DNA from 3 places in the Streptomyces sp. NPDC034086 genome. Region 1 is predicted to be linked to each of the others. Evidence: predicted binding sites of a transcription regulator. Region 1 holds the regulator's gene; each other region holds the start of a gene.
What was found. Region 1 encodes HrcA, which represses chaperone genes, less so after heat shock. Its sites were predicted from a motif close to TTNGCACTCNGNNNNNCNGAGTGCNAA; they were not measured.

Region 2: a site for HrcA is predicted at 4,975-5,001, ahead of groES (co-chaperone GroES). Genes of this name have one in related genera too.
Region 3: a site for HrcA is predicted at 2,742-2,768, ahead of groL (chaperonin GroEL). Genes of this name have one in related genera too.

The regions. Positions count from the first base shown of each region.
Region 1 covers NZ_JBVISM010000007.1:266,096-273,215, reverse strand. The annotation lists gene ACZ514_RS19165 (ADP-ribosyltransferase) at 1-166, opposite strand, end outside; gene ACZ514_RS19160 (DUF3097 domain-containing protein) at 304-1,104, opposite strand; gene ACZ514_RS19155 (MBL fold metallo-hydrolase) at 1,133-1,864, opposite strand; gene hrcA (heat-inducible transcriptional repressor HrcA) at 2,026-3,042, shown strand; gene dnaJ (molecular chaperone DnaJ) at 3,043-4,182, shown strand; gene ACZ514_RS19140 (nitronate monooxygenase) at 4,348-5,439, shown strand; gene ACZ514_RS19135 (16S rRNA (uracil(1498)-N(3))-methyltransferase) at 5,436-6,182, shown strand; gene ACZ514_RS19130 (histidine triad nucleotide-binding protein) at 6,299-6,658, shown strand; gene ACZ514_RS19125 (ribonuclease Z) at 6,662-7,120, shown strand, end outside.
Region 2 covers NZ_JBVISM010000002.1:75,533-82,652, reverse strand. The annotation lists gene ACZ514_RS05780 (LysR family transcriptional regulator) at 30-938, opposite strand; gene ACZ514_RS05775 (SDR family NAD(P)-dependent oxidoreductase) at 1,101-1,874, shown strand; gene ACZ514_RS05770 (ester cyclase) at 1,955-2,668, shown strand; gene groL (chaperonin GroEL) at 2,762-4,390, opposite strand; gene groES (co-chaperone GroES) at 4,523-4,831, opposite strand; gene ACZ514_RS05755 (FtsW/RodA/SpoVE family cell cycle protein) at 5,553-6,953, shown strand.
Region 3 covers NZ_JBVISM010000015.1:110,498-117,617, forward strand. The annotation lists gene ACZ514_RS27110 (glucosyl-3-phosphoglycerate synthase) at 1-5, opposite strand, end outside; SAM riboswitch class I at 271-408, shown strand; gene thrC (threonine synthase) at 426-1,715, shown strand; gene ACZ514_RS27120 (MoaD/ThiS family protein) at 1,753-2,031, shown strand; gene ACZ514_RS27125 (cold-shock protein) at 2,413-2,619, shown strand; gene groL (chaperonin GroEL) at 2,935-4,554, shown strand; gene ACZ514_RS27135 (phosphoribosylanthranilate isomerase) at 4,857-5,492, shown strand; gene ACZ514_RS27140 (LamG domain-containing protein) at 5,806-6,501, shown strand; gene ACZ514_RS27145 (protease inhibitor I9 family protein) at 6,508-6,855, opposite strand.

The DNA of each region.
Region 1 (7,120 bases):
CCACGACGGTCTTGTCCGCTGCGGCGAAGAGGTGGTCGGTCACCCGGGGACAGGAGTTCGCCGGGGCGGCGTGCGCCGTGGCCGAGGCGGAGGCGGGCGGGAGGAGGGCGGCGGCGAGCAGGGTCGCGGCGAGGACGGCGCGCTGCCGCAAGGCAAAGGTGATCATGGTGAGCACCCTTGCCCTTCGTGGCGCTCCGTACGCGCAACGTCACCCGAAGGTGGGCGAGTCGGGCCGTGCCCGACGCTTCGGGGTGCGGTGCCGGGGACCGGCGCCAGGGCCCCGCGCCCCCGGGTCGCCGTTCCTCAGGGAGCGGTGACGAAGTCGATCAGCTCCTCGACGCGCCCCAGCAGCGTCGGTTCCAGGTCCCGGTACGAGGACACCCGCGACAGGATGTGCCGCCAGGCGGCGCCCGTGTTCGCCGGCCAGCCCAGCGCGCGGCAGACGCCCGTCTTCCAGTCCTGGCCGCGCGGCACCTCGGGCCATGCCCGGATGCCCAGCACGGACGGCTTCACCGCCTGCCAGACGTCCACGTACGGGTGGCCCACGACCAGCACGTCCGGCGAGGTCACGGAGGCCGCGATCCGGGACTCCTTGGACCCCGGCACCAGGTGGTCCACCAGCACGCCGAGACGGGCGTCCGGGCCCGGGGCGAACTCCTCCACCACGGCCACCAGGTCGTCGACGCCCTCCAGGTACTCCACCACCACGCCCTCGATCCGCAGGTCGTCGCCCCACACCCGCTCGACCAGTTCCGCGTCGTGCCGCCCCTCCACGTAGATCCGCCCGGCGCGCGCCACCCGGGCCCGCGCCCCCGGGACGGCGATCGAACCGGAAGCCGTACGGGCCGGCGCGGCGGGCCCCCGCGAGGGGCGGGTCAGGGTCACCACGGCGCCGTCCAGGAGGAAGCCGCGCGGCTCCAGCGGGAAGACCCGCCGCTTGCCGAAACGGTCCTCCAGGGTCACGGTGCCCGCCTCGCACGCCACCACCGCGCCGCAGAAGTCCGTACCCGCCACCTCGACCACCAGGTCCGGGTCGGCCGGCACCTCCGGCACGGCCTTGGCGCGCTTCCACTGCGGGGTCAGGTCGGGGGAGTACTCACGCATCCGGCCGACACTAGGAGAGCCGGCGCCCTCACGCCTCCGACACGCCGAACCGGCCCGCCAGTGTGGCGCGTTGCGCACGCACGAAGTCCGCGTCCACCAGCGCTCCGTGACCCGGCACGTACACCGCGTCGTCCCCGCCCAGGGACAGCAGCCGGTCCAGGGCGGCCGGCCACTGGCCCGGCACCGCGTCCCGGCCCGCCTGGGGCTCGCCCGACTCCTCGACCAGGTCCCCGCAGAACACCGCCTCCCGCTCGCCCGGCACGAAGACCGCCAGGTCGTGCTGGGAGTGCGCGGGCCCCAGATTGGCCAGCAGCACCTGCACCCCGCCCAGCTCCAGGGTCCACTCGCCCGACACCAGGTGCCGCGGCGCCCGCAGCAGCCCGGCCGCCTCGGCGGCCTCCGCCTCCGCCAGGCCGTGCCGGACCGCGCTCGCCCGCACCTCCTCGCGGCCCGTGGGCGCCGACAGCAGCCGGTCCAGGCCGACCGCCCCGAAGGACTCGGCGCCCGCGAAGGCCGCTCCGCCCAGCACGTGGTCGAAATGTCCGTGCGTGAATGCGATATGGGTCACGCGGCGGCCCGTCAGCCGCTCCGCCTCGGCCCGCACCAGCGCCCCCTCGCGCACCGAGGACCCGGGGTCGACCAACAGCACCGACTCGTCGCCCACCACCAGCCCCACCGTGCAGTCCCACACCGGCAGCCGCCGCCGGCCGACCCGTCCGGTGACCCGTTCCCAGCCCGCCTCTTCCCAACGCACGTCCATGCGTCGACGCTACCCTGGCGGGCCGCCCTTGCCCGGGGCGTACTACCCGGCCGTACACTGACCGGGGGATGTCTGGCACTCAGACGCGCAGAGTGCCAACAAGCCAGCGCCGGCCCCCGACGGCCAGACCGACGACCGACCCGCATCCGGAGGTGTGCGCGATGCTCAGTGAACGCAGACTCGAGGTATTGCGCGCCATCGTCCAGGACTACGTGGGGACGGAGGAGCCCGTCGGCTCCAAGGCCCTCACCGAACGGCACCGGCTGGGCGTCTCGCCCGCCACCGTCCGCAACGACATGGCCGTGCTGGAGGAGGAGGGCTACATCGCCCAGCCCCACACCAGCGCCGGCCGGATCCCCACGGACAAGGGCTACCGGCTCTTCGTCGACAAGCTCGCGGGCGTCAAGCCGCTGTCGAGCCCCGAGCGCCGGGCCATCCAGAACTTCCTCGACGGCGCCGTCGACCTCGACGACGTGGTCGGGCGCACGGTGCGGCTGCTCGCGCAGCTCACCCGCCAGGTCGCCGTCGTCCAGTACCCGTCGCTGACCCGCTCCACCGTGCGGCACGTCGAGCTGTTGTCGCTGGCCCCGGCCCGGCTGATGCTCGTACTGATCACCGACACGGGGCGCGTCGAGCAGCGCATGGTCGACACCCAGACGCCCTTCGGCGAGAACTCCCTCGCCGATCTGCGGGCGCGGCTCAACAGCAGGGTCGTGGGCCGCCGGTTCACCGACGTCCCGCAGCTGGTGCAGGACCTTCCGGAGTCGTTCGAGATGGAGGACCGGGCGACCGTCACGGCCGTCCTCGCGACCCTTCTCGAAACGCTGGCCGAGGAGGCGGAGGAGCGGCTGATGATTGGCGGCACCGCCAACCTCACTCGCTTCGGACATGACTTCCCCTTGACGATCAGGCCGGTGCTGGAAGCGCTCGAGGAGCACGTGGTGCTCCTCAAGCTGCTCGGCGAGGCCGGAGAGTCGGGAATGGCCGTACGGATCGGGCACGAGAACGCCTACGAGGGGCTCAACTCCACGTCGGTCGTGTCCGTCGGCTACGGTTCGGGCGGCGAAGCAGTCGCCAAACTCGGCGTGGTCGGACCGACCCGCATGGACTACCCCGGAACGATGGGAGCGGTACGCGCAGTGGCACGTTACGTCGGACAGATCCTGGCGGAGTCGTAAGTGGCCACGGACTACTACGCCGTACTCGGCGTGCGCCGCGACGCATCGCAGGACGAGATCAAGAAGGCCTTCCGCCGCCTCGCCCGTGAACTCCACCCGGACGTGAACCCGGACCCGAAGACGCAGGAGCGCTTCAAGGAGATCAACGCGGCCTACGAGGTCCTCTCGGACCCGCAGAAGAAGCAGGTCTACGACCTCGGCGGCGATCCGCTGTCCTCCTCGGGCGGCGGTGGCGGCGCGGGCGGCTTCGGAGCGGGCGGCTTCGGCAACTTCTCCGACATCATGGACGCCTTCTTCGGCCAGACCTCGCAGCGCGGCCCGCGCTCGCGGACCCGCCGCGGCCAGGACGCCATGATCCGCCTGGACCTGGAACTGGACGAGGCCGCCTTCGGCACGACCAAGGACATCCAGGTCGACACGGCCGTCGTCTGCGGCACCTGCACCGGCGAGGGCGCCGCCCCCGGCACCTCGGCGCAGACCTGTGACATGTGCCGCGGCCGCGGCGAGGTCTCCCAGGTCACCCGGTCCTTCCTCGGCCAGGTCATGACCTCGCGCCCCTGCCCGCAGTGCCAGGGCTTCGGCACCGTGGTCCCGACCCCGTGCCCCGAGTGCGCGGGCGACGGCCGGGTCCGCTCCCGCCGCAGCCTCACCGTCAAGATCCCCGCCGGTGTCGAGAACGGCACCCGGATCCAGCTCGCGGGCGAGGGCGAGGTCGGCCCCGGCGGCGGCCCCGCCGGCGACCTCTACGTGGAGATCCACGAGCTGCCGCACCCGACCTTCCAGCGGCGCCAGGACGACCTGCACTGCACGGTCACCATCCCCATGACGGCCGCGGCCCTGGGCACCAAGTGCCCGCTGGAGACGCTGGACGGCATGGAGGAGATCGACATCCGGCCCGGCACCCAGTCCGGGCAGGCCATCCCGCTGCACGGGCGCGGCGTCACCCACCTGCGCGGCGGCGGCCGGGGCGACCTGATCGTCCACGTCGAGGTCACCACCCCCGGCAAGCTCGACGCCCAGCAGGAGGAGCTGCTGCGCCAGCTCGCCAAGCTGCGCGGCGAGGAGCGGCCGATGGGGCAGTTCGCCCCCGGCCAGCAGGGCCTCTTCAGCCGCCTGAAGGACGCGTTCAACGGCCGCTGAGGCCTCCGGGAACCCGTACGCGGCCCGGTCCGGGGACACCCCGGGCCGGGCTCCGTGCTTCCCGGAACACGGCACGCGTCGATTCCCGGACACCGCCGGGGAACGGACTATGCCAGGCGGAAGCGACGGTTCGGCGCGGTGCCCGGGACGTGGCACGATGCGTCCATGTCCTCCGCGCCGAACGGTCTCCACCCGTACCCGATCGTGCAGGCTCCCATGGCGGGCGGCGCCTCCTGCCCGCCGCTCGTCGCCGCCGTGTGCGAGGCCGGCGGGCTCGGCTACCTCGCCGGCGGGTACAAGACCGCCGACGGCATGTACCAGGAGATCAAGCGGACCCGCGGCCTGACCCGGCGGCCCTTCGGCGTCAACCTCTGCATGCCGCAGACCGGCTACGTCGACCCGGCCGCCGTCGAGACCTACCGCGGGCAGCTGGCCGGCGAGGCCGGCTGGTACGCGGTCTCGCTCGCCGCGGAGGACATCATCGGCACCGGCGACGACGGCTACGAGGCCAAGCTCGCCATCCTGCTGGAGGACCCCGTCCCGGTGGTGTCCTTCACCTTCGGCACCCCCGCGCCCGAGGTCCTGGAGCGGCTGCGCCGGGCCGGCACGCACACCGTCGTCACCGTCACCTCGGCCGACGAGGCCCGTACCGCGCAGGCGGCCGGCGCCGGCGCCGTCTGCGTCCAGGGGATCGAGGCGGGCGGCCACCAGGGCACCCATCGCGACGACCCGCAGACCGACGGCACGGCCGGCGTCGGCCTGCTCGCGCTGGTCGCGCAGGTACGCGAGGCCGTGGCCCTGCCCATCACCGCCGCGGGCGGACTCATGCGGGGCGCGCAGATCGCGGCGGTGCTCGCGGCCGGCGCGGAGTCGGCGCAGCTCGGCACGGCCTTCCTGGCGTGCCCGGAGTCGGGCGCGCACCCGCTGCACAAGCGGGCGCTGACCGACCCGATGTTCGCCCACACGGAACTGACCCGGGCCTTCTCCGGCCGGCCCGCGCGGGGCCTGGTCAACCGCTTCATGCGGGAGCACGGGCCGTACGCCCCGGCCGCCTACCCCCAGGTCCACGACATGACCTCGGGCCTGCGCAAGGCCGCCGCCGCGGCGGGGGACCCGCAGGGCATGTCCCTGTGGGCCGGGCAGGGGCACCGGCTGGCCCGGGCGCTGCCGGCCGGGGAGCTGGTGGAGGTGCTGGTGGCCGAACTGGCCGAGGCGCAGAACGCGTTGAAGGTATTGCAGATGAGGAGAGCGTCATGACGGCCCCCGTGTTCGTGGTCGAAGAGGTTCCGGCGGGGCCGGAGTTCGTGCTGGAGGGCCCCGAGGGCCGGCACGCGGTGTCCGTGAAGCGGCTGAACCCGGGCGAGGACGTGGTCCTCACCGACGGGCGCGGCCGGTGGACGGAAGGCGTGGTCAAGGCGGCGGAGGGCAAGGACCGCCTGGTCGTCATGGACCTGGAGTCCGTGCACGAGGAGCCGGAGCCCGACGTGCGGATCACCGTGGTGCAGGCCCTGCCCAAGGGCGACCGGGGCGAGGTGGCCGTCGAGACGATGACGGAGACCGGCGTCGACGCCATCGTGCCGTGGCAGGCCTCCCGGTGCATCACCCAGTGGCGCGGTGACCGGGGAGCGAAGTCCCTGGCCAAGTGGCGTTCGACGGCCCGGGAGTCGGGCAAGCAGTCGCGCCGGGTCCGCTTCCCGGAGGTGGCCGAGGCGATGTCCACGAAGCAGGTGGCCGCGCTGCTGGAGCGGGCCGACCTGGCGGTGGTGCTGCACGAGGACCGCGACGCCCCCTCGGCGGCGCTGGCCACGGTTCCGCTGCCGGAGAAGGGGTCCGTGGTGCTGGTGGTCGGCCCCGAGGGCGGGGTCTCGCCGGAGGAGCTGGCCGCCTTCGCCGCGGCCGGGGCGCTGCCGTACCGGCTGGGCCCCTCGGTGCTGCGCACGTCGACCGCCGGCACGGCGGCGACGGCGGTGCTGCTGGCGCGCACGGGGCGCTGGTCGTAGCGGGCCGCCCGGGGCGGTCCGGGCGGCGGGCGGCGCACGGGCGCCGCACCGCCCCCGGGCGGCGGGGCCGGCCCGGTAGCATGCCCCGACCGATCAACGTCACGGGAGGCGCAGCAATGGCCGGGGAACCGCAGGCGGACTGCCTGTTCTGCAAGATCGTCGCGGGGTCCGTCCCGGCGACGCTGGTCCGCGAGAGCGAAACGACCGTCGCCTTCCGGGACATCAACCCGCAGGCGCCTACCCACGTGCTCGTGATCCCCAAGGCGCACTACCCCGACGCGGCCTCCCTCGCCGCCGCCGAGCCGGGCGTGATCGCCGACATACTGCGTGAGGCCGGGGAGATCGCCGCCGAGGAGGAGATCGCCGACAGCGGCTACCGGGTGGTGTTCAACACCGGCGCCGGCGCGGGCCAGACCGTCTTCCACGCGCACCTGCACGTCCTCGGGGGCCGCGGCCTCCAGTGGCCGCCCGGATAAGCCGTGTCCGTACGCGAGTTCGTGGTCCTGGGCACCGCCAGCCAGGTCCCCACCCGGCACCGCAACCACAACGGCTACCTGCTGCGCTGGGACGGCGAGGGCATCCTCTTCGACCCGGGCGAGGGCACGCAGCGCCAGATGCTGCGGGCCGGGGTCGCGGCGCACGACATCGACCGGATCTGCGTCACGCACTTCCACGGCGACCACAGCCTCGGCCTGGCCGGGGTGATCCAGCGGATCAACCTCGACCAGGTCCCGCACCCAGTGACGGCGCACTACCCGGCCTCGGGGCAGAAGTTCTTCGACCGGCTGCGGTACGCCACCGCCTACCGGGAGACCGTACGGCTCCTGGAGGAGCCGGTCGCCTCGGACGGGGTGCTCGCGCGCGGGCCCTCGTACGTCCTGGAGGCGCGGCGGCTCTCGCACCCGGTGGAGTCCTTCGGCTACCGGGTGACCGAGCCG
Region 2 (7,120 bases), on a different contig from region 1:
CCACCCGTCCGGCCGTACGCCCCGTACGGTCAGCGCGTGGCGGCCCGCACCAGTTCGCCGAGGGTCGCCGCCACCGCCGGTACGCGCGCCAGGTCCGGCAGGGTCAGCGCGACGACCTCCCGCTCCACGGCCGGCTCCACGGCCAGGGTGCTCACGCCCTTCGCCCGCACGGACTCCACCGCCAGCTCCGGCAGCACCGCCACCCCCAGCCCCGCCCCGACCAGCCCGACCACCGCCGGGTAGTCGTCGGTGGCGAAGTCGATCCGCGGGGTGAATCCCGCGCCCTCGCACACCTCCACCAGATGGCGGCGGCAGCGCGGGCAGCCCGCGATCCACGGCTCGTCGGCCAGCTCGGCCATGCCCACCCGTTCGGCACCGGCCAGCCGGTGCCCCTCGGGGACCAGCCCCACGAGCCGGTCGGTCAGCAGCGGGGTGACCACCAGGTCCTCCCACTCAGCCGCGCTCCCCGCCGCGGGCCCGTCCCCGCCGTAGCGGAAGGCCAGCGCCACGTCGCAGTCGCCCTCGCGCAGCATCTCCACCGACCTCGGCGGCTCCGCCTCGACGAGGGAGATGCGCGTCCCCGGGTGCGCGGCGCGCATCGCGGCGAGCGCGGTGGGGACCAGCGTGGAACTGCCGCTCGGGAAGGAGACGAGCCGGACCCGGCCCGCGCGCAGCCCGGCGATGGCCGCGACCTCCTCCTCGGCCGCCGTCAGCCCGGCCAGGATCCCGGCGGCGTGCCGCACGAGGGCCTCACCCGCCTGGGTCAGCCGCATCTCCCGGCCGGTGCGCACGAGCAGCGGGGTTCCGGCCGACTGCTCCAGGGCCTTCATCTGCTGGGAGACGGCGGGCTGGGTGCAGCCGAGCTCGCGGGCGGCTGCGGAGAAGGAACCGGTCCCGGCGACAGCGCGCAGGATCCGGAGGTGGCGTGCCTCGATCACCCTTCGAGCATAAGACCGCCTTTGACCGCGACGCCAATCCCCCAGTAGCCCCTTTGAGGAGGCCGCTGTCGCACCCCCTCGCGCCCACCCCGGCGGAGCGCCGGATCGCACGCGCGTGCCCGCGGAAGCACGCAAGCCGGCGCGGGCGGCTATTTTGCGCACATGACGACTGCGCTGATCACTGGATCCACGGCGGGCATCGGCGCCGCCTTCGCCCGGCGGCTCGCCTCCCAGGGCCACAACCTCGTACTGGTGGCCCGCGACACCGAGCGGCTGGCCGAACAGGCCACCGAACTGCACGACCGGCACGGCATCGAGGCCGAGGTGCTGGCCGCCGACCTCTCCACCGACAAGGGCATCGAGTCCGTCGAGAACCGCCTCGGGGACCGCAAGCACCCGGTGGACCTGCTCGTGAACAACGCGGGCTTCGGCAACAAGGGCCGCTACCTCGAGGTGTCGATGGCCGACGAGCTGACCATGCTGAAGGTGCACATCGAGGCGGTGCTGCGGCTGACCTCGGCGGCTACGGAGTCGATGCGCTCCCGCGGCAGGGGCGGCGTCATCAACGTCGCCTCGGTGGCGGCCTTCGTACCGCGCGGCACCTACGGCGCCAGCAAGGCCTGGGTGGTGCAGTTCACCCAGGGCGCGGCGCGGGACCTCGGCGGGTCCGGGGTGCGCCTGATGGCCCTGTGCCCCGGTTTCGTGCGGACCGAGTTCCACCAGCGGGCCGGCATGGGCACCGACAACATCCCGGGCTGGCTGTGGCTCGACGCGGACAAGCTGGTGGCCGCCGCGCTGACCGACCTGGCCCGCGGCAGGACCGTGTCGATCCCGGACCCGCGCTACAAGGCGCTGATGGGCGTGGTGAAGCTGACGCCGCGCGGGCTGCTGGGCGGGGTGTCCTCGCGCACCGGGCGCAAGTACGGGCCCCAGTAGTCCTCCTGTCGCCGGCGGAGCGGCCGACCGGGACGAATCTCCCTAAACTGGAAAGGCCCCTTCCAGCCCGGGAGACCGCCATGACATTCGTACAGATAATCGATTACAAGACGAGCCGGCAGGACGACCTCAACCAGCTGCTGGACCGGTACGTCTCGCAGAGCCAGGGCAAGCGCACCGTCACCCACAGCATCGTGGCCCGGGACCGCGACAACGACAACCACTACGTGGACGTGGTCGAATTCCCCTCGTACGAAGAGGCCATGAGGAACTCCCGGCTCCCGGAGACGGACACGATGTTCCAGGAGATGGTGGCCCTGTGCGAGGGGATGCCGACCTTCACCAACCTGGACGTGGTCCGCGACGAGAACCTCAACAAGATGCTCGTGGACCGCATGTTCGACGAGCTGGCCATGTCGGGCGACCGGTCGGTCGCCGAGGAGATCTTCGCCTCCGACTACGTCGACCACGACATCTTCCAGGCCGACCCGGACGCCGACGGCATCGACGGCCTGCTGGCGGACCTCGCCATGTGGCGCTCCGCCTTCGAGTTCACCTTCACCAAGGACCACCAGCTCGCCGAAGGAGACCTCGTCACCACGCTCTGGACCTGGAACGCCACGCACACCGGCGACTTCATGGGTCTCGCGCCCACCGGCAAGAGGGTCAGCGCGACCGGGCAGACGACCTTCCGCTGCAAGGACGGGATGATCGTGGAAGGCTGGTGGCACTACGACGTCATGGGCATGATGCGCCAGCTGGGGATGGACCCGATGGGGTCGGCGGGTTCATGAGCCCGCGGCCCTGAACCGGGGTGACGGGAAGGCCCCCGCCCCGCCGTACGGAACGGCGGGACGGGGGCCTCTCGTGTGCCTGCGGCGTCAGCGTCAGTGGCTGTGGCCGTGACCGTGGCCGTGACCGGCCTCGGCCTCCTCCTCCGCCGGCTTCTCGACGACCAGGGTCTCGGTCGTAAGCAGCAGGGAGGCGATGGAAGCGGCGTTCTCCAGGGCGGAGCGGGTGACCTTCACCGGGTCGATGACGCCGGCCTTGACCAGGTCGCCGTACTCGCCGGTGGCGGCGTTGAAGCCCTGGCCCTTGTCGAGCTCGGCGACCTTCGAGGTGATGACGTAGCCCTCGAGGCCGGCGTTCTCGGCGATCCAGCGCAGCGGCTCGACCGCGGCGCGGCGGACGACCGCGACGCCCGTGCCCTCGTCGCCGGTCAGGCCGAGGTTGCCCTCGAGGACCTTGACGGCGTGGACGAGCGCGGAGCCACCGCCGGAGACGATGCCCTCCTCGACCGCGGCGCGGGTCGCCGAGATGGCGTCCTCGAGGCGGTGCTTCTTCTCCTTGAGCTCCACCTCGGTAGCGGCGCCGACCTTGATGACGCAGACGCCGCCGGCGAGCTTCGCCAGGCGCTCCTGCAGCTTCTCGCGGTCCCAGTCGGAGTCCGTGGACTCGATCTCGGCCTTGATCTGGTTGACGCGGCCGGCGACGTCAGCGGCGTTGCCGCCGCCGTCGACGATGGTCGTGTCGTCCTTGGAGATGGTCACGCGGCGCGCGGAACCGAGGACGTCCAGACCGGCCTGGTCGAGCTTGAGGCCGACCTCCTCGGCGATGACGGTGGCACCGGTGAGGGTGGCCATGTCCTGGAGCATCGCCTTGCGACGGTCACCGAAGCCGGGGGCCTTGACGGCGACCGCGTTGAAGGTGCCGCGGATCTTGTTGACGACGAGGGTGGAGAGGGCCTCGCCCTCGACGTCCTCGGCGATGATCAGCAGCGGCTTGGAGCCACCCGCCTGGATGACCTTCTCCAGCAGCGGCAGGAGGTCCTGGATGGAGGAGATCTTGCCCTGGTTGATCAGGATGTACGGGTCGTCGAGGACGGCCTCCATACGCTCCTGGTCGGTGACCATGTACGGGGACAGGTAGCCCTTGTCGAAGGCCATGCCCTCGGTGAACTCGAGCTCCAGACCGAAGGCGTTGGACTCCTCGACGGTGATGACACCGTCCTTGCCGACCTTGTCCATCGCCTCGGCGATGAGCTCGCCGACCTGGGCGTCCTGCGCGGAGAGCGCGGCCACGGCGGCGATGTCGGACTTGTCCTCGATCGGGCGGGCGGTCGCGAGGAGCTCCTCGGACACGGCCTTGACCGCGGCGTCGATGCCCTTCTTCAGGGCGGCCGGGGAGGCGCCGGCGGCGACGTTGCGCAGACCCTCGCGGACGAGCGCCTGGGCCAGCACGGTCGCGGTGGTGGTGCCGTCACCCGCGATGTCGTTGGTCTTGGTCGCCACCTCCTTCACGAGCTGCGCGCCCAGGTTCTCGTACGGGTCGTCCAGCTCGACCTCGCGGGCGATGGTGACACCGTCGTTGGTGATGGTGGGGGCGCCGAACTTCTTGTCGATGACGACGTTGCGGCCCTTGGGGCCGATCGTCACCTTGACCGTGTCGGCAAGCTTGTTGACGCCGCGCTCAAGGGCGCGACGGGCGTCCTCGTCGAACTTCAGAATCTTGGGCATGGGAGCGGTTCCGCCCTCTCGTTGCGATCCTCGGCCGCTCACCGCGACCGCCTGAAACGAACTACGCCCCTCGCCGCCCGGCATCAGCAGGGTGACCAGGGGCGCAGCTCAAAGCAAAACTGGAGAAGAGAATTACTTCTCGACGATCGCGAGGACGTCGCGGGCCGAGAGGACGAGGTACTCCTCGCCGCTGTACTTCACTTCGGTGCCGCCGTACTTGCTGTACAGCACGATGTCGCCGACGCTGACGTCCAGCGGGAGACGCTGGCCGTCCTCGAAGCGACCCGGACCGACCGCAAGGACGACGCCCTCCTGGGGCTTCTCCTTCGCGGTGTCCGGGATGACCAGGCCGGAGGCCGTGGTCTGCTCGGCGTCGAGCGGCTGGACCACGATGCGGTCCTCAAGCGGCTTGATGGCAACCTTGGAGCTGGCGGTCGTCACGATCCGACCTCCCCCTTCGGAGATCCGGGGTTAACTGTCTGAGGTGGCGACCAGGTCGATCCGTCGTCGCGGGTGCCGGACCTGCCTGTCGCTGTGTTGGCACTCACCAGGGGCGAGTGCCAGGTGCGAGACTATTCCGGCGATTAGCACTCGGTCAAGCGGAGTGCCAACACGGTCCACCGGTTCCACGTATTCCGGCCGCCGAACCCCCCGTTCGGCTGAACCCCGACGCCGCCGGGACCGCCCGGCCCCGCACCGGTACGCCGGGGCACCTCCGCCCGGTATGCGGCGCTTGGGGCGGGGCCGCCCTCGCGGCCGAAGACGCGCGCAAGCTGGCCGAATACCTCCGCAGGAGCCCGCCGGGTTGGGGGGCCCGCGCGGCGGAGGGGCCGGCGCGGCGAGGGGCCGGCGCGGCGAGGGGCCGGCGCGGCGAGGGGCCGGCGCGGCGAGGGGCCGGCGCGGCGAGGGGCCGGCGCGGCGAGGGATTCGGAATGAGGCATTCCGAAAGCAACCTCGGGGAGGGCGTCGACGTCGTAGAAGATATGAAGATAAAGCGCCTCATTGCCGAGCAGATCGGCCCCCGGCCGACCACTGTGACGACCCCGGGTGCGCCGGACGCCGCGCCGTCCTCTTCTCCTTCCCCCGCCGCCGCCCGGTCATCCGCCCCGCCGCCGCCCCCTCCGCGGCGGGAGCGGAACGCCCTCGGCGGCGGCGGCGTCCCGTGCGCGGACTGAGGCCGCTGACGGCGGCGGGCGCCCGCCGCCGCACCGAAGCACTGCTGCTCGTCCTGGTCATCGGCATCGCCGTCTTCGGCCACGTCAGCGCCGGACTGGCCATGAACGGCGAGCTGCCGCAGCACCTCGCCGGCTTCGTCATCAGCCTGACCCTGCTGTCCCTGGTGGGACACCTGGGCATCCGCCGGTTCGCGGCGTACGCGGACCCGCTGGTCTTCCCGCTCGCCATGCTGCTGACCGGGCTCGGGCTGGTCCTGATCCACCGGCTCGACCAGGGCTACATCGAGCGGTTCGACTCCACGGCGAACGCACCCGACCAGCTGATGTGGACGGTGGTCGGGGTCGCCGCCTGCATCCTCGTCGTGGCGCTGCTGCGCGATCACCGGCTGCTCCAGCGGTTCATCTACATCACCATGGCCGTCGCCCTGGTCCTGCTGATCGCACCGGCGTTCTTCGGCGCGGACACGTACGGCGCGAAGCGGTGGATCATCCTCTTCGGCTTCTCGCTCCAGCCGGGCGAGTTCGTGAAGATCATGATCGCGATCTTCTTCGCGGGCTACCTGGTCGTCCACCGCGACTCCCTGGCCCTGACCGGCCGCAAGTTCCTGGGCCTGCGCCTGCCCCCGATGCGCCAGCTCGGCCCGATCATCACCGTGTGGATCCTGTCGCTGCTCGTCCTGGTCTTCGAGCGCGACCTCGGCACCTCGCTGATCTTCTTCGGCGTCTTCGTGGTGATGCTGTACGTGGCCACCGAGCGCACCAGCTGGATCGTCTGCGGCCTGCTCATGGCGGCCGCGGGCGCCTTCGTGGTCGGCTCGACGGAACCCCACGTCAAGGCACGTGTCGCCGCCTGGCTGAACCCCCTGGCGATCTACTCGCCGAACCCTCCGCAGGGCCTCAACTCGGAGCAGTCCGCGCAGGCCCTGTTCAGCTTCGGCACCGGCGGCGTCTCCGGCACCGGCCTCGGCATGGGCCACCCGGAGCTGATCAAGTTCGCCGGCCGCAGCGACTTCATCCTGACGACGGTGGGCGAGGAACTCGGGCTGGCCGGGGTCATGGCCGTCCTGTTCGTCTACGCCCTGCTCGTGCAGCGGGGGCTGCGCATGGCGCTGGCCGCGCGGGACCCGTTCGGCAAGCTGCTGGCGGTGGGCCTGGCCGCGGCACTGGCGCTCCAGGTCTTCGTGGTCGCCGGCGGCGTGACGGGCCTGATCCCCCTGACCGGCAAGGCCCTGCCGTTCCTGGCGAAGGGCGGCTCGTCACTGCTGGCGAACTGGATCATGATCGCCCTGCTCCTGCGCATCAGCGACAGCGCGGAACGCCAACGCGAAGCCGACGCCCACGACCCGGCGGAGACGACGATCACCCCGGTGGTGGGGGCGGGGGTGTAGGCGGGGTCGGATGTGGCGGCGGGTTTCGGGGGCGGGGGCTGCGGAGGTGGGCGGGGTTTCGGGGGCGGGGGTTCGGCGGGGCGGTATCAGGGCTGGTTTGGGGGTTTCCCGTCAGTCCCATCGTCCTTCCGTGTCGGGCCGGTCCCTCAAGGGCGCTCCTTCGTCGC
Region 3 (7,120 bases), on a different contig from region 1:
AGCACTCTCAGCACTCCCTGGGCTTTCTCTGCGGCACGCGCCCGGCACCCGGCACGCACTCGGCACCCGGCACTCGATGCCCGGCGCCCGGTACGCGGCGGCGCTCGGCGGTTTTCGGCCGAATTGTGATCCATCTCGCGGTTCGGACGGCTGTCTCAACCGCCCGCCCCTTCGGTTACAGTCTTGAACAACGCGAAGGACCGCCGCATGCCGGGGGTCACGCGTACAAACGCACCGGCGCGCCAGAGAGCGCGTGTGCCGGTGCCATACCGCTCATCCAGAGGGGCAGAGGGACACGGCCCGTTGAAGCCCCGGCAACCCTCCAGTCGGTTCTCGCCACGCGAGGCCCCGGCTAGGGAAGGTGCCAATTCCGTCTCATGGCGAAGTGCGCCATGGGGAAGATGAGGAGAAAGGGCCTCGCCATCATGGCTGCACAGACTGTCGCCACCTCTGCCACCACCGGGTCCGTCGACCTGGGACCCGCCACCGGCCTCTCCTGTCGTGAGTGCGGCACCCGCTTCGAGCTCGGCCCGGTCTTCGCCTGCGTCGAGTGCTTCGGCCCCCTGGAAGTCGCCTACGAGCTGCCGCTCGGCGACCCGGAGGCCCTGCGCGCCGCGATCGAGGCCGGCCCCCCCAACATCTGGCGCTACGCGCCCCTGCTGCCCGTCCCGGCGGACGTGGCCTCCAAGCCGAGCCTGAACCCGGGCTTCACCAAGCTCGTGGACGCCGAGAACCTGGCCAAGGAGCTGGGCGTCACCGGCAAGCTCTACGTCAAGGACGACTCCGGCAACCCGACGCACTCCTTCAAGGACCGCGTCGTGGCCATCGCCGTCGAGGCCGCCCGCGCCTTCGGCTTCACCACCCTCTCCTGCTCCTCCACCGGCAACCTGGCCGGCGCCGTCGGCGCCGCGGCCGCCCGCGCCGGCTTCCGCTCCTGCGTGTTCATCCCGCACGACCTGGAGCAGGGCAAGGTCGTCATGGCCGGTGTCTACGGCGGTGACCTGGTCGGCATCGAGGGCAACTACGACGACGTCAACCGCTTCTGCTCCGAACTCATCGGCGACCCGCTGGGCGAGGGCTGGGGCTTCGTCAACGTCAACCTGCGCCCCTACTACGGCGAGGGCTCCAAGACCCTGGCGTACGAGATCTGCGAGCAGCTCGGCTGGCGGCTGCCCGACCAGCTCGTCATCCCGATCGCGTCCGGCTCCCAGCTGACGAAGATCGACAAGGGTCTCCAGGAGCTGATCAAGCTCGGCCTCGTCGAGGACAAGCCGTACAAGATCTTCGGCGCCCAGGCCGAGGGCTGCTCCCCGGTGTCGACCGCCTTCAAGGCCGGTCACGACGTGGTCCGCCCCCAGAAGCCGAACACCATCGCCAAGTCCCTGGCCATCGGCAACCCGGCGGACGGCCCGTACGTGCTGGACATCGCGCGGCGCACCGGCGGCTACGTCGAGGACGTGAACGACGAGCAGGTCGTCGAGGCCATCAAGATCCTGGCCCAGACCGAGGGCATCTTCGCCGAGACCGCGGGCGGCGTGACCGTCGGCGTGACGAAGAAGCTGATCGAGAACGGGCAGCTCGACCCGGCGCTGACCACCGTGGTCCTGAACACCGGTGACGGCCTCAAGACCCTGGAGGCGGTGGCCGCGGACAGCGGCCAGACCGCCACCATCCGCCCCAGCCTGGACGCGTTCCGCGCCGCCGGCCTGGCCTGACCATCTCCCCCTGCTCTACCGGAAAGGCAGTAGCGCCATGAGCGTCAACGTCCGCATCCCCACCATCCTGCGCACCTACACCGGCGGCAAGGCCGAGGTCCCGGCCGAGGGCGCGACCCTCGCCGAGGTCATCGAGTCCCTGGAGAAGGACCACCCGGGCATCGCCGCGCGCGTCCTGGACGACCAGGGCAAGCTGCGCCGCTTCGTGAACGTCTACGTCAACGACGACGACGTGCGCTTCGAGGGCGGCCTGCAGGCGGCGACGCCGGACGGCGCCGGAGTCTCGATCATTCCCGCCGTGGCCGGCGGCTGCTGATCTTCCGCATCAGAATTGCCCCCTCCGTCATAAACGGAGGGGGCAATTCTGCTTGATTGGGCGCGGTAGAGTTGGGGCAGTCCCCTCCGCTGTTCTTGCCCGCCGCATATGAGCGGGCCGACGGATGGTTGACATTGAGTCAACATACGCGCGCCTTTTGGGCCTTTGGTGCCGCTTGTCTGGCCCGAGTTGCCCTGGAATATTCCAAATTTTCACTCTATTTCAAGGTTTCCGCGTGTCCAGATTTCTCGTCGGATTGACCTGTTGCTGACAGCACCGGTGCAGATACATTCAGCCGCGGTCGAGGCGTTCCGGCGCAAGTTCTGACCCGGGACCGCGAAGTGCGGTCCCGCGCAAGGGCCAGTAATAGGGGAGTTAGGCATGGCTCAGGGCACCGTCAAGTGGTTCAACGCGGAGAAGGGCTACGGCTTCATCGCGGTCGACGGTGGTGCGGATGTGTTCGTCCACTACAGCGCCATCCAGATGGACGGGTACCGCACCCTCGAAGAGGGTCAGCGGGTCGAGTTCGAGATCTCGCAGGGCCAGAAGGGTCCGCAGGCGGACATGGTCAAGCTCGCGGCCGGCTGAGCCGGAGCGAACGCGATCGGCCACCGACGCACGCACGCACGCACGAGGGGCCCACATCCTGGACAGGGTGTGGGCCCCTCCTGCGTCCCGGCCCGGTCCCGCCCGCGTGTTGCCCGAAGCCGCTTGCACTCGCGGGGGTCGAGTGCTAATCATTGGCGTTAGCACTCTCCGGGTGAGAGTGCTACTAAGACGAGGACCGGGTCGGTGAGGCCCGCAGGGTCCGGCGGGAAGGAACCGCCGGGTCCGCAGGCCGTCCGTCGCGGGCGCGGGCGCGGTCCGGAGCAATCCACCCCTGTCCGGGAGGACCACTTCACCATGGCCAAGATCATCGCGTTCAACGAGGAGGCCCGGCGCGGTCTCGAGCGTGGCATGAACCAGCTCGCCGACGCCGTCAAGGTCACCCTTGGCCCCAAGGGTCGCAACGTCGTCCTTGAGAAGAAGTGGGGCGCCCCCACGATCACCAACGACGGCGTCTCCATCGCCAAGGAGATCGAGCTCGAGGACCCGTACGAGAAGATCGGCGCAGAGCTGGTCAAGGAAGTCGCCAAGAAGACGGACGACGTCGCCGGTGACGGTACGACCACCGCGACCGTCCTCGCCCAGGCGCTCGTCCGCGAGGGTCTGCGCAACGTGGCCGCCGGTGCCAACCCGATGGCCCTCAAGCGCGGTATCGAGAAGGCCGTCGAGGCCGTGTCGGCTGCCCTGCTGGCCCAGGCCAAGGATGTCGAGACCAAGGAGCAGATCGCTTCCACGGCCTCCATCTCCGCCGCCGACACCCAGATCGGCGAGCTCATCGCCGAGGCCATGGACAAGGTCGGCAAGGAAGGCGTCATCACCGTCGAGGAGTCCCAGACCTTCGGTCTGGAGCTGGAGCTCACCGAGGGCATGCGCTTCGACAAGGGCTACATCTCGGCGTACTTCGCCACCGACATGGAGCGTATGGAGGCGTCCCTGGACGACCCGTACATCCTGATCGTCAACTCCAAGATCGGCTCGGTCAAGGACCTGCTGCCGCTCCTGGAGAAGGTCATGCAGTCCGGCAAGCCGCTGCTGATCATCGCCGAGGACGTCGAGGGCGAGGCCCTGTCGACCCTGGTCGTCAACAAGATCCGCGGCACCTTCAAGTCCGTCGCCGTCAAGGCCCCGGGCTTCGGCGACCGCCGCAAGGCCATGCTCGGCGACATCGCCATCCTCACGGGCGGCACGGTCATCTCCGAGGAGGTCGGCCTCAAGCTGGAGAACGCCGGTCTCGACCTGCTCGGCCGCGCCCGCAAGGTCGTCATCACCAAGGACGAGACCACCATCGTCGACGGTGCCGGTGACAGCGACCAGGTCCAGGGCCGCGTCAACCAGATCCGCGCCGAGATCGAGAACTCCGACTCGGACTACGACCGCGAGAAGCTCCAGGAGCGCCTCGCGAAGCTGGCCGGCGGCGTGGCCGTCATCAAGGCCGGTGCCGCGACCGAGGTCGAGCTCAAGGAGCGCAAGCACCGCATCGAGGACGCCGTCCGCAACGCGAAGGCGGCCGTCGAGGAGGGCATCGTCGCCGGCGGTGGCGTGGCCCTGCTCCAGGCCTCCTCGGTCTTCGAGAAGCTCGAGCTCACCGGTGACGAGGCGACCGGCGCCAACGCCGTGAAGCTCGCGCTGGAGGCCCCGCTGAAGCAGATCGCCGTCAACGGTGGTCTCGAGGGCGGCGTCGTCGTCGAGAAGGTGCGCAACCTGACCGTCGGCCACGGTCTGAACGCCGCGACCGGCGAGTACGTCGACATGATCGCCGAGGGCATCATCGACCCGGCGAAGGTCACCCGCTCCGCCCTGCAGAACGCCGCGTCCATCGCCGCGCTCTTCCTGACCACCGAGGCCGTCATCGCCGACAAGCCGGAGAAGGCCGCCGCCGCTCCGGGCGGCATGCCGGGCGGTGACATGGACTTCTGATCGGCCCCCGGCTCCGGCCTCCGGTTGATCGGCTGTTCTCGTACCGAGGGCGGCGCCCCCTCCTCACGGAGGGGGCGCCGCCCTCGGGCGTTTTCCGGCCCGGCCGAGAAGCCGGTGGTGTCCCGCTCGAAGCAGAACGGCTCCGGGACGGGCAGCGGCTCACCGAAGGACACCGTCCTGCGGGACCGGTATCCGTGCGGGGAGGGCCCCAGAAGCAGGTGATCTCCCTCATCGAAGGCGGACTCGTCCGTGACGAACAGGTCAGGTCCGTAGGCGATCGGGGGGTTTGGTTGACTGGAGGCATGAGTGCTCTCTTCGTGAAGATCTGCGGGCTGAAGACCGCCCATGACGTCGACGTGGCCGTGGCGGCCGGGGCCGACGCCGTCGGGTTCGTCTTCGCGCCCGGCAGCCCCCGGACCATCGGCGCCGCCGAGGCCCGGGAGCTCGCCGCGCGGGTGCCGGGCGGGGTGCTGACCGTCGGGGTGTTCCGGGGCCAGTCCGTCGAGGAGGTGCGCCGGCTGACGGAGGAGAGCGGCGTGCGCGGCGTGCAGCTCCACGGGGACGAGCCCGCCGCGTACTACGAGGAGCTGCGCGCTCCGGGGCGTACGCTGCTGCGCGCCACCGCCGAGCACGTCGAGCGCTGCGGAGGCCACGGCGAGGACCTGCTGCTCATCGACGCCCCCGACCCGGGCTCCGGCAAGCCCTGGAACTGGGGCTCGGAGGAGTTCACGGCGCCCGAGGGGCGATGGCTGCTGGCCGGCGGGCTGACCCCGGACAACGTCCGCGAGGCGGTGGCGGCGACCGGCGCCTGGGGCGTGGACGTCTCCAGCGGGGTCGAGCGCGAGCGCGGGGTGAAGTCCCCGGAGCTGATCCGCGCCTTCGTCGAGGCGGCGCGGGGCCCCGCGTCCCGGCGTGCCGCAGGCAGCGCGCGGAGCTGACCGGGAACAGGAACCCGTGCCCGGGGTGACGGCTCCCCGCCCGGTGGACCGCCGGTCAGGGGAAGGCGGGTCCGAGGCGGACGGGGCTGTCGCGTGCGCGTGCCCCGCCTCCGCCGGCCGCGTCGCCCCGGGAGACCGCGACCGTCCCGGTGACCGACAGCATGCCGTCCCCCACCGCCGCGCCCCCCACCGCCGCGCCCCCCGCACCCGGGGGGCGTGCGGCGCGCGGCGCGCTGCGCCGGGAGCGCCTCCGTGCCACCGCCGGCCGTCACGATGACGGTGCGTCCGGGTGCGTACCGGGCATAGGCCCCGTATGTCCCCGCACCTGCCCGCATGGCTACGGCGCGTGATGCCGCGCCGCCTCTCGTCCGTCTTCACCGCCGACTTCTCCTCCACCACCCAGTGGGTGGCGGGCCGCTCCTGGGCCTATCCCGACGGCGGCCCCGTCAACCCCGGCGACAACAAGCTCGACCACCTCACCCCCGACCCCGCCTACAGCCGCACCGGCACCTTCCGCGCGACCCGTCGCCCCGACGGCAACTGGGACGCCGGCCTGCTCACCACCGAGGGCAGCGACGAGGGCTTCGAGGTCCGCACCGGCGACGTCCTGGAGGCCCGGGTCCGGCTGCCCCAGGAGACGGGCGCCTGGCCCGCCATCTGGACCTGGCGGGACGGCGGCCAGGAGATCGACGTCTTCGAGTACCACCCCGACAACCCCGACCTGCTGGAGCTGTCCAACCACGTCCGCGAGGCCCACCGCTACTACCGCGACCCGGGCGTCGGGCCCGGCAGATGGGTCGACCTGAAGGTGGAGTTCGGCCGCAGATCCGTCGTCTGGTGGGTCAACGGCCGCCGCGTCTACTCCGACGGCCGGGGCGTCGGCCGCGGCTGGCACGCGTACCTGATCGTCAACCTGTCCGTCTGCGCCGGCCGCTACCACCCCGCCCCCGGCCCGGAGGTCAGCGAGATGTCGTACGAGGTCGAGCGGCTGAGCGTGCAACGGCCGTAGCCCCGGTCAGGCGGGCACGCCCCTGGCCTCGCCGTCCTCCTCGACGGACTCCACCACCGGGGTGTCCCGCAGGGCCCGCACCTGGTCCGGGGAGAGCCGGGCGGCGAAGCCGTTGCCCGCGTCGCGGTAGACGTGCGTCGGCCGGATCCCGTACGCCTCGGCGACCACGGCCGGGTCGAGCCCCTCGTGCACGGTGACGATGTACGAGGGGTGCTCGGGCGCCGGTACGGCACGGGCGGACGCGGGGCCGGGCGGGGTGACGGCGTGGGCGGGCAGGGCGGGCAGTACGGCTGCGGCGGCCAGTGCGGCGGCGGCGACGGCCACCGGCAGGGGCAGGCTCGGGCGAGTGCGCATGACCGTGAGGCCATCACGCACGGCCCGGGCCGGTCAACGACCCCGGCGGCGTGGCGGCTCCGGGCGGGAGTGAACAACGAGTGCGCCCCCTCGACGGGTGACTGCCCGTACGGGTGAAGTTCCCGAACGCGCGAGCGGGCGGCCCGGCGGGCCGAAGCCCCGGACGGCAGCGGGAAGGATCCTTTCTCCAGCGGCTGCGGCGAACGGCCGACGGACCCCGCCCGGCCCGTCGGCCAAGCGGGGAAGGCGGTTCAAGTCCCTCTGC